DNA from 2 places in the Arthrobacter sp. 92 genome. Region 2 is predicted to be linked to the other one. Evidence: riboswitches for the same ligand, from Rfam matches in the RefSeq annotation. Region 2 holds a riboswitch; the other holds the start of a gene.
The links. A riboswitch is a leader RNA that binds a small molecule or an ion and turns the genes downstream of it on or off. The one in region 2 is predicted to bind S-adenosylmethionine.
Positions count from the first base shown of each region.

Region 1 (5,638 bases), 1.8 Mb from region 2:
ACTCCACACCAAATCATTGGATCGTCGCTCCGGGCCCCATTCACGCGTTCGATCAACGGATTGAACAGGATCTCTCCAACGCCGGCCCGTTCCTTGCTGCGGCCCTCGCCACCGGCGGCACCGTCCGCATTCCCAATTGGCCCACACCGACCACCCAGGTGGGAGACCTCTGGCGGACCATCCTCCGGGACATGGGAGCCACGGTAAGGCTCGAGGGCGGGACGCTCACCGTCACGGGCGGTCCTGAGATCAAGGGCTCCGACTTCGCGGACACCAGCGAACTTGCTCCCACCGTGGCCGCCCTGTGTGCCCTGGCCACCGGACCGTCCCGACTCACCGGCATCGCCCACCTCAGGGGCCATGAAACCGACCGCCTTGCCGCCCTGGTGGCTGAAATCAACCGCTTGGGCGGGGATGCCGAGGAGACCGCCGACGGCCTGGTCATCCGGCCCGCCACACTCCACGGCGGCGTGGTTCACAGCTATGCCGACCACAGAATGGCCACGGCCGGGGCCATCCTTGGCCTCGCAGTCCAGGGCGTCGAGGTCGAGGATATCGGTACCACCGCCAAAACCATGCCCGGCTTCCCCCAGTTGTGGGAAGCAATGCTGGCCCAGGGACCTGATGCAAGGGGCGCGGCCAGTGGGGCGTAGTACGGGTACGTGGGATGAGTCCGACATTCGGATCCGTCCCAATAAGAAGGGCTCACGTCCGCGCACCAAGGACAGGCCCGCCTACGAGGACGCAGTGACCGGCCGGATCATCACCGTGGACCGGGGACGCTATACGGCCGTGGTCGGGGAAGACACGGACAACGAGCGCATTGTCATTGCCGCGAGGGCACGCGAGCTCCGCCGTTCCCCGGTGGTTGCGGGCGACTTCGTTTCGCTCGTGGGAGATGTGAGCGGCGCCCCGGACACCCTCGCCCGGCTGGTGAAGATCCAGGACCGCAAGACCCTCCTCAGGCGCAGCGCCGACGACACCGATCCCATTGAACGCGCCGTGGTTGCCAACGCGGACCAGTTGGTGGTGGTGGTGGCCGCCGCCAATCCCGAGCCCCGGACCGGCTTTATCGACCGTGCGCTCGTGGCCGCCTACGATGCCGGCATCGAGCCGTTGCTTCTGGTGACCAAAGCTGACGTCAAGGATCCCACCGAACTCCTTTCGAACTACCGGCACCTCGATTTCCCTGTCATCATCAGCCGCACGGCCGATTCAGCGGCTTCGGGTATCGACGCGCGCTCCGACGACGGGCTGTCCGCCCGGCTGGATGGCGACGCCGTGGCAGAGCTCCGCGCCCATCTCGACGGGAAGGTCACGGTTATGCTGGGCCACTCCGGTGTGGGCAAATCCACCATGGTCAACGCCCTGACCGGCGCGGAACGTGCCACGGGCGGAGTCAACGCCGTGACAGGACGGGGACGCCACACATCGTCGTCGGCGCTGGCCCTGCGGATCAGCGACGCGCCTCCCGGAAGCTGGATCATTGATACCCCGGGCATCAGGTCCTTCGGCCTCGCGCACGTGGACCCGGACCGGATCCTGCGCTCGTTCCCGGACCTTGAGCCCGGCACGGACGCCTGCGAACGCGGCTGCAAGCACGACTCCTCAGCCGTCAACTGCGGAGTGGATGCCTGGGTGGCCGAAGGACACGCCGGAGCGTCAGGAGCCGCCCGGCTCGCTTCCCTGCGGCGGTTGCTGGGCACGGACCCACGGATGGAAGCCCAGGAGACAAAGGAACTGGGCACCGTCTCCTAGCCGCCCGCAACGTGGCCTCCCGCTCAGCCGGACGCTTAGACGGTAGTTTGGAACCATGACCCAACCCGCTTCGAGCTATAACGATGACCTCCGGCTGGCCCATGTCCTGGCTGACTCCGTCGATTCCCAGACCATGAGCCGTTTCAAGGCACTGGATCTCCAGGTGGAGACAAAGCCGGATCTCACGCCGGTTACGGATGCCGACAAGGCCGCTGAGGAGTCCATCCGCGGGCAGCTCTCCCGTTCCCGTCCACGCGATGCCGTCCTCGGTGAAGAGTTCGGCAGCTCAGGTCACGGTTCGCGCCGCTGGATCATCGATCCAATTGACGGGACCAAGAATTTTGTCCGCGGCGTTCCCGTCTGGGCCACCCTCATCGCGCTCGTGGATGAGGGCGAGCCTGTGGTTGGACTGGTAAGTGCACCTGCACTCGGCAAACGCTGGTGGGCGGCCAAGGGGTCCGGCGCCTACATGGGCCGCTCGCTGGCCGCTGCCACCCGGCTGAAGGTTTCGAACGTCTCGAAGCTTTCCGATGCCTCACTCTCTTATTCAAGCCTGGGCGGATGGAAGCAGCGCGGCAACTTCGACGAATTCATCGGCCTCACCGAGGAAGTATGGCGCACCCGCGCCTTCGGCGATTTCTGGTCATACTGCATGGTGGCCGAGGGGTCGGTGGACATCGCGTGCGAACCCGAACTGAACCTGTATGACATGGCCGCCCTGGTGCCCATCGTCACCGAGGCCGGCGGCCGGTTCACCTCGCTGGAGGGCGTGGACGGCCCGTTCGGCGGCAATGCCCTGGCCACCAATTCGATCCTCCATTCTGAAGTGCTCAAGCGTCTGAATCCGAATCTCGACGACCTCCTGTAACGGCCCGTCAGGGGCCCCGTTTCCCCTTGACCGACCGAATAATCGACGGCGGACGCCCCGAAAAGGGGGCGTCCGCCGTTGTTTGTTCGGCCGGGATGCCCTTGTGGCCAATCGCGTAACAAACCGCTTAATATTCTGGAGGGTTTTTCCAAGCACCGCGCGGATGTCCTAGGCTCTTAGCAGGTCACGAGTGCCAGCGTTAAACCCCGGTTTGCTGGCCGGCAACCCTCCATTCGCGGTGGGGTGCCCCGGGTGACGACCAGGCCGGTCCGGAACGGACCCGGCAAGCGCGGATCCCCGGTGCGAGGGGTCCTTTCAGAGTGAGGTCCCATGACTACTGCCACTTTCCCCGCGAACCCCGGTTTCACCGCTCCTGCCGGCATCCTCAACGATCGCTTCGCCGTGGCTGGCCGCCCGCTCTCGGCAGTGACCGGAGCGGAAATCCAGGCGCCCCTGATCCAGGGCGGGCACGTGCGCTACGCGAACCTGGACTATGGCGCCTCCGCTCCCGCACTGTCCGTGGTCTCCGCCTACCTCAACGAAATCCTGCCGTACTACGCCAGCGTCCACCGCGGCGCCGGTTACGCCTCCCAGATCAGCACGTCGGTCTACGAAAACGCCCGCGCCATCGTCCGCGAGTTTGTGGGCGGCCGCCCGGATGATTCGGTGATCTTCACTCGAAACACCACGGATTCCCTCAATCTCCTCGCGGGCTGCCTTCCGGTGAAAGATGGCAGGCACACCGGCGAGGTGCTGTATCTGGACATAGAACATCACGCCAACCTGCTGCCATGGCAGGGAGTACCCCACCGCAGCGTCATCGCGGCCGCCACCCTCAGCGAAACCATCGAGAACCTGCGCTCGGAGCTGCGGCACGGTGACGTCAGCCTGCTGGCCGTCACCGGCGCCTCAAACGTGACGGGCGAGATCCTGCCGATCCGCCAACTCGCGGCCCTGGCCCATGAGCACGGCGCCAGGATTGTGGTGGATGCCGCCCAGCTGGCACCGCACCGTCGGGTCGACATCGCCGCGGACGACGTCGACTACCTCGCCTTCTCCGGGCACAAGCTGTACGCGCCCTTCGGCGCCGGCGTCCTGGTGGGCAGGACTGACTGGCTCGACGCCGGCACTCCCCACCTTGCCGGCGGCGGCGCTGTCCGGGAGGCCAGGCTGGACTCCGTTAGCTGGGCCACCGGCCCCGCACGGCACGAAGGCGGCTCCCCCAACGTCCTGGGTGCCGCGACCCTTGCCCGAGCCACCCAGGTGATCGCGGCCCTGGACCAGGAGCTCTGGCACGCCCACGAGTCGGCCATCAGGTCGTTCCTGGTCGAAGGGCTGCAAAAGATCGACGGCGTGAGCGTCCACCAGATCTTCAGCGACACGGATCAGAGCACCGACACCATCGGCGTCGTCAACTTCTCCCTGGCCGGCTACGACGCCGGACTTGTCGCGGCCTACCTGTCCGCGGAACACGGCGTGGGCCTGCGCGATGGCCGCTTCTGCGCCCACCCCCTGCTCAAGCGGCTGGGCTTGCCGTCCGGATCGCTGCGGGCAAGCTTCGGCGTCGGTTCCCGGCTGGAGGACGCCCAGCGTCTGCTCGCCGGGATCGAAGAGCTGCGCCGGTCCGGACTGGGCTGGGACTACGTGGTGGACTCGGGGCGCTGGGTCCCGGCCAACGACACCCGCAGCTATCCTGACTGGGCACCCAACACGCCAGGCACCGCCGGCGCGGCCCCGTGCACCGACGACTAGGCCCGCCCACGCGGGACGATGCCGCGCCGCCGCTCCCGTGCGGTAAATTCGGGGGGTAAAGATCCAGCCTGCCCGAAGGAGATGTCGCGTGGCACGGGGAGGACCCAAACTGCACCACAAACGCCGGAACGAGCTTGGGCAGAGCTTTCAGGACGGCGGCGAGCACTACGATCGTGTCCGCCCGGGCTACCCTGGTGAGTCCGCGGACTGGCTGATTCCCGCGGGCGCGCGGGACGCCGCGGACCTCGGCGCCGGCACCGGGAAGTTCACTGCCCTGCTCGTGGAGCGCGGTCTTCGGGTGACGGCGGTGGATCCGTCCCCGGACATGCTCGCGCAGCTGCGGCGGAGCATGCCCGGCGTGCTGGCGCTGGAAGGCACCGCCGAGGCCTCGGGCCTGGACGACGCGGCGTTCGACGTTGTCACGGTGGCACAGGCCTGGCACTGGTGCGATCCGCTACTGGCCAGCACGGAGATCGCGCGGATCCTCCGTCCCGGCGGAGTGCTTGGGCTGATTTGGAACCAGCTGGACACCTCCGTTCCGTGGGTGCACCGCCTCTCCCGGATCATGCACGCCGGTGACGTTCACAAACCCGACTTCCGGCCCGCCGTCGGCCCTGAATTCCAGGGACTGGAAAGCCACCTGACCCGGTGGGAGGCGCCGGTGACCACCGCAGAGATCATGGACCTCACCAAATCCCGCAGCTACTACCTGGCGGCCGGCGAGGCCACCCGCGCCAAAGTGCTGGCCAACCTGGACTGGTATCTCCACGAGCATCTGGCGCACAACCCCGGCGACGTAATCGGTTTGCCGTACCTGACACAGACATGGCGGGCGTTCAAGGCATGAGCCAGGCGGGCCTAACGGTAGGCTTGGTGTCGTGAAGACCAGTACGCCCTCCTCCTCGATCGAGGACTACGTCAAGGTCATCTACTCTTTTACGGAGTGGCAGGACAAACCAATTACCTCGTCGCAGCTGGCCCAACGCCTGGGCGTGGCCAATTCCTCGGTTTCGGAGATGGTCCGCAAACTCAAGGACCAGGGTCTGGTGGATCACCAGCCCTACAGCGCCATCACCCTCACGGCCGACGGCTTCCGGCTCGCGTTGTCAATGGTCCGCAGGCACCGGCTGATCGAAACCTATCTCGTGCAGGAGCTTGGCTACAGCTGGGACGAGGTCCATGATGAGGCCGAGCTGCTGGAGCACGCGGTCTCCGATACCTTCATTGAGCGGATGGCGGCCAAGCTCGGTGAGCCGCTGC
Region 1 covers NZ_CP189863.1:3,543,314-3,548,951, forward strand. The annotation lists gene aroA (3-phosphoshikimate 1-carboxyvinyltransferase) at 1-653, shown strand, start outside; gene rsgA (ribosome small subunit-dependent GTPase A) at 643-1,758, shown strand; gene hisN (histidinol-phosphatase) at 1,814-2,626, shown strand; SAM riboswitch class IV at 2,809-2,922, shown strand; gene ACP4XC_RS16485 (aminotransferase class V-fold PLP-dependent enzyme) at 2,957-4,378, shown strand; gene ACP4XC_RS16490 (class I SAM-dependent methyltransferase) at 4,467-5,225, shown strand; gene ACP4XC_RS16495 (metal-dependent transcriptional regulator) at 5,257-5,638, shown strand, end outside.
Region 1: it holds a riboswitch for S-adenosylmethionine, as region 2 does, so the genes downstream of both, ACP4XC_RS16485 (aminotransferase class V-fold PLP-dependent enzyme) here and ACP4XC_RS03190 (cobalamin-independent methionine synthase II family protein) in region 2, are expected to answer to the same signal.

Region 2 (5,638 bases):
GACTCCCTGCGCCGCAACGGCTGGCGCGGTGTTGGCCCCATCCCCTGGGAGCACGAGCCGAACCGTGGGTTCCTGCGCGCGCTGTATTCGCTGGGGCGCGCTTCGGCGGCGATCGGCGAGGCCGAGGAACCGGAGCGCATTGAGAAATTCCTCAACGACTCCGATCCGACAGCCAAGGCAGCCATCGAAGCGCAAGGCTAGGCAGGCGTAAGTACGCCTTTACGTACGACGGCGGGCGGCCACCTTCAAGAGAAGGTGACCGCCCGCCGTCGCACTTTCCGGGGCTAGCTGACCGGCTTCGTCAGGCCGGTGCGGGCCATGGCGTCGGCGTACACCACGTGCATTTCGTCCAGGTACTGCTGCTGCCGTGCAGGGGTGCCGGCGAACGCGCGGCCGCTGAGGGAGCGCACCTTGTATGTCTTCAGCCCGCGGCGCCACAGGAGGGGCACCTCAGTCTTCAGGAGCAGTCCCGCCAGGCGGTTGGCCTCGGTGCCGTGGGCAACGATGACCGAGGCGCGGGGCACCAGGGCAAGGAACTTCAGGAGAGGCTTGAGTCCGGCCGAGATCTGGTCCGGAGTGAACTTGCCATTGGGCTCGCCGGGGACGTGCCAGGGGTGGACGTTCCACGGCATGACGAATTCCGGGCGGAGGCCCAGCTTCCACTGAACCCCCAGCATGCGGGTGGCCGCCTCGTCGTCGCCGGCGGTGATGAAACCGGACTCGTCGACCGTCCCGATGTTGGAGTACAGGCTGATGATGCGGCACTCGTCGACGTCGTGCATGGGGTCCACGTAGGGGACCACGGTGTCGGGCTTGCCACTTTGGAGAGTGTCACACAGCTCATTGACAGCTGCGACGTTGGGTTCATAGCGGCGGCCTAGAAGCTGCTCGCGGAAAGATTCAGTAGCCAGTGCTGTCATGTATTGCTGTGTCTCCTGCGGGGATCGGTGACGCTGCCGCACCATACCGGGGCGTGCTGTGGGCATGCTCGGGTACGGCGTGGTTTGAAATGTGGTGTGGACCGATTGCCTGACCGGTCTCTACCAGTTTAGCAAGCCCCGCGAAATGTGGCCCCGGGGGACCCTGCAGGCGCCGCTATCCCCGCCAAAGGCGCGTGGTGGCGCGGCGCGCGCCTTCCCCGAGGGCCTCAAGCTTGGCGAACGCGATCTGCGGGTGCACCCGGCCCCCGAGCCCGCAGTCCGTGGACGCAATGACGTTCTCGCGACCCACCAGATCGGCAAACCTGACGATCCTGTCCGCCACCAGATCCGGATGCTCCACCACGTTGGTGGCGTGTGAGACCACCCCGGGAATGATCACTTTGCCCTCGGGAAGCTTGGTGTCCTCCCAGACCCGCCATTCGTGCTCATGCCGGACGTTGGCGGCCTCGAAGGAGTACGCCCCGGCATTGACCTGCATCACGGAGCCGATGATGTCCGCGAACGGTATGTCCGTGGTGTGCGGGCCGTGCCAGGAGCCCCAGCAGACGTGCAGCCGGACCTGTTCCGCCGGCAGGTCGCGCAGCGCCCAGTTGGTGGCCTCCACGCGAAGCTGGATGAACTTGAGATAGTCCGCCAGGCTCGGCTCGGGGTTGATCTGGTCCCAGCTCTCGGCCAGCGAAGGATCATCCAGCTGCACTGTCAGGCCGGCGTCGATGATGGCCTTGTACTCTTCGCGCATGGCGTCGGCGCAGGCGTAGAGAAGCTCCTCGTCGGTCGTGTAGTACTCGTTGGCCACCCGGGCGCAGGACCCTGGGGAGAGCGAGGCCACGAACCCCTCCGCCAGCCCGGCTGAGGCAAGCCCGGTCTTGAGGTTGGCGATGTCCGAGCCCACGAGGCCCTGCCCCGTGTAGGTGAGCGGACCGGCGATCTTCGGCTGGGAGACACTTTTGCGGTGGGCGAGGATGCCCGACGACGGATCGTTGTAGGCGTCGTTGAACTTCTGCCGGTCCCGGCGGTCGGGGAAGGAGGTGAGCACGATGTTCCCGGGCGTGGAGCGGCTGACCTTGGCATCGGCCCAACGGTCCACGTCCGTGGGCTCGAGGCCTCCAAGGCGGGCGAAGGAGTAGTTCCACCAGGCGCCGTAGTCCACGGAACTGGACATGGTGTGGCCGTATTCGCCGTCGTTGGGGATATCGATGCCAAGGTCCTTCTGGCGCTGGACAACGTCCACCACCGAGGCCTCCAGCAGCTCGCGGAACTCGGGGGTGAGCCCGCCCGCTTCCTTGGCCTCGTTGGCGGAGATGAGTTCGGGCGTGCGCGGCAACGAACCTGCGTGGGTGACGCGGATGTGATCGGTGTTTACGGACATGGCGGATGGTTCCTTTCCATCGGTCCTGGCTGTAGCACCTTTGCCGGGCCGCGGCGTCCCGTTTTCAGGGTTCCGTTTTGGGGACAAGGTTGCTGCGGCGTCAACGATCCAGGTCTCTCGGCCGCTCCGGATGGGCACTCTCACTTAATTCCATCCGGCGACGGTTCCGCAAATCGGGGCAGTATTGTGTCGGGGGATTGTCCCGGCGGGCCCGGGGCGGCCCGCTGCCTCAGGCCGCCGGCCTCAGCAACGCCCGGCGCCGCGGACCGCCTGTCGGCTCTCCATAGCGGCCCCCGCCGCCGGATCGGCTAAACTTGGGTGGTAAGAGCCCCGAAACTCTTGGGCTGTGCCTGCCGGTCAGCTGACCGGTCACGGCATGGCAGTGGAATTCGGGGCATTCTCATGAACGGCGCTGAGCTGCGTTGACCACCTGGTGGATCACACGGAGTCCGGCCCGAACGAATGGGGGAGGATCCCATGCCAGCAATCGTGATCGTCGGAGCCCAATGGGGCGACGAAGGCAAAGGTAAAGCCACTGACCTGCTCGGCCACCGCGTCGACTACGTGGTCAAGCCCAACGGCGGCAACAACGCCGGGCACACCGTCGTCGTAGGCGGTGAGAAGTATGAGCTCAAGCTCCTTCCTGCCGGCATCCTGAGCCCCAACGCGGTTCCGATCATCGGTAATGGCTGCGTGGTGAACCTTGAGGCCCTGTTCCAGGAGATCGACGGCCTCGAAGCCCGCGGCGCCGACACCTCTAAGCTGCGCGTCTCCGCCAACGCCCATCTCGTGGCGCCCTACCACCAGGTCCTGGACAAGGTCACCGAGCGGTTCCTGGGCAGCCGTGCCATCGGCACCACCGGTCGCGGCATCGGCCCGGCGTATATGGACAAGGTGGCCCGCCTCGGCATCCGCGTCCAGGACGTCTTCGACGCCTCGATCCTGCGCCAGAAGGTTGAAGGATCGCTGCGCCAGAAGAACGAGCTCCTGGTCAAGGTCTACAACCGCCGCGACATCGAGGTGGATGAGATCGTGGAGTACTTCCTGTCCTTCGCCGAACGCCTCCGCCCGCTGGTCATCGACAGCACCTTCGTCCTGAACACGGCCCTGGACGAGGGCAAAGTGGTCCTCATGGAGGGCGGCCAGGCCACGTTCCTCGACGTCGACCACGGCACCTACCCCTTCGTCACGTCATCCAACCCGACCGCGGGCGGCGCCTCTGTGGGATCCGGCATCGGACCCACCCGCATCTCCCGCTCCATCGGCATCATCAAGGCGTACACCACCCGCGTGGGCGCAGGTCCCTTCCCCACGGAACTGTTCGACGAGATGGGCATGTACCTGCAGAAGACCGGCGGGGAGTTCGGCGTCAACACCGGCCGGCCGCGCCGCTGCGGCTGGTACGACGCCGTCCTGGCGCGCCATGCCTCCCGCGTCAACGGCTTCACGGACTACTTCGTCACCAAGCTGGACGTCCTCACCGGCATCGAGCAGATCCCGGTCTGCGTGGCCTACGACGTGGACGGCGTGCGGCACGACGAAATGCCGATGACCCAGACCGAGTTCCACCACGCCAAGCCCATCTTCGAGTACTTCGAAGGCTGGACCGAGGACATCACCGGCGCCCGCGCCATGGACGACCTGCCGGAAAACGCCCGGAACTACGTGCTGGCCCTGGAGAAGCTCTCCGGCACGCGGTTCTCGGCAATCGGCGTCGGCCCGGACCGCGACCAGACCATCGTGGTCAACGACCTCATCAACGACTAAACGTCACCGAAGCTCCAACGGCAGCACGAACCATGGCGGGTCACCCGGAAGGGCGGCCCGCCGTTTTGCCTTCCACAGTATTTCCCTCTGTTTAGCCGCCCATCAATCCCGTTGAATCCCGCAACGGGCGGCCCGGAGTAGGGGACGGTGGCGTCATCAGCCACCTTCTCGCCGGGGTCCCCTGACCGGGCCGAAAAAGAATTTTAAGTTTTTTGGATTTCGCGTAACCCCACCGGCCCCCCGGACGATTACCACTATGAAAGCGCCAGGTTCGAATTTGTCCCCCATCAGATTTGAACCCGGGGCTTGACTGCGACAAAAAGCGCCGGGCTGGATGTGTCCCCCATCATGTTCCAGCCCGGCTCTTTGCGGCGCTTAACTGAGACAAAAGGCGCCGGGTTGGATGTGTCCCCCATCATGTTCCAACCCGGCTCTTTTCTGTCCGGAGCCGGTTCAGCAAGAAGCCGGCCTGGGAGCGCGGGGCCGAGCCAATGCCCTCCGCCCCGATAGCCGGGGAGGCTTGCGGGCGGGACGCATCCGGCGTCCGCCTGATGGCTACACTAATGTAGCCACCCTCCCCTGAATGAAGGTTCCACGTCCGTGACCCATGCACTGACCGATGACTCCCTGCGGGCCCTCAAGGGCCGCGAGGGCGAGTTGTTCAGTCTGGTGTACCGGAGTTACGCATCCCAGGTATTGGGGTATCTGACAGCCCGCGGAGTCGAGGATCCGGAGGCAACAATGCAGGATGTCTTCCTCGCAGTCCTGCCCCGAATAGACAGCATCAGCGGTGGCGTCAGCGGGCTGCGGACGTTCGTTTTCTCGGTGGCGCACGCGCGGATGGTGGACGACCACCGCAGGCAGCGGCGGGCACCCGTCCGGCAGTCCTTCGAACCCGAACTGGACCGCCGTGAGTCCTCCTCAGCGGAGACGGCAGCAATGTTGCTCGTTGCTCCCGGGGAAGTGCTGCAGTTGTTGGACGTCTTGGGCGAGGACCAGAAAGAGGTTCTCACCCTGCGGATTATCGCGGATCTCACCGTAGAGCAAGTCGCCGAAATCATGGGGAAAAGCGCCGGAGCAGTCAAACAGCTTCAGCGACGTGCTTTGGACAGACTCCGTGAACATTCGGCCGTAAAGGATTACGTGGCGCCATGACAACCAGACATGACTTTTCCGGCGGAACCATTGAGCAGCTTCTGTTCGACGCCGGTCACTCGGACGCCGTCGAACTCCGGGCTGCCCTCACCGCGCTGGCCTCGCTCGGCCAACTCGCGGTCCCGGCGCCCGGACCGGAACTCGCGGCCATGCTCGCCGGGCCGCACAATGACCTCACCCGTCAGCGCTGGTTGCGCAAGCACCGTCCCGCCGTGATCGGACTTGCCGTCCTTGCCGGCATGGGGCTCGGCGTCAGCGGGGTGGCCGCCACCAGTCCTCGCCCCGGGGAGGGTCAGGGATTGCGTTCGGTGCAGCAGCTGACCCTGGACTGGACCCCCGGCTGGAGTATCGCCGGTGTGCCCGTGGTCCCCACCGCTGGAGAGCCCCAAGAGTCAGCCACCGGCGC
Region 2 covers NZ_CP189863.1:679,796-685,433, forward strand. The annotation lists gene ACP4XC_RS03180 (DUF3151 domain-containing protein) at 1-201, shown strand, start outside; gene ACP4XC_RS03185 (uracil-DNA glycosylase) at 285-920, opposite strand; gene ACP4XC_RS03190 (cobalamin-independent methionine synthase II family protein) at 1,096-2,310, opposite strand; SAM riboswitch class I at 2,324-2,447, opposite strand; gene ACP4XC_RS03195 (adenylosuccinate synthase) at 2,788-4,077, shown strand; gene ACP4XC_RS03200 (RNA polymerase sigma factor) at 4,678-5,232, shown strand; gene ACP4XC_RS03205 (hypothetical protein) at 5,229-5,638, shown strand, end outside.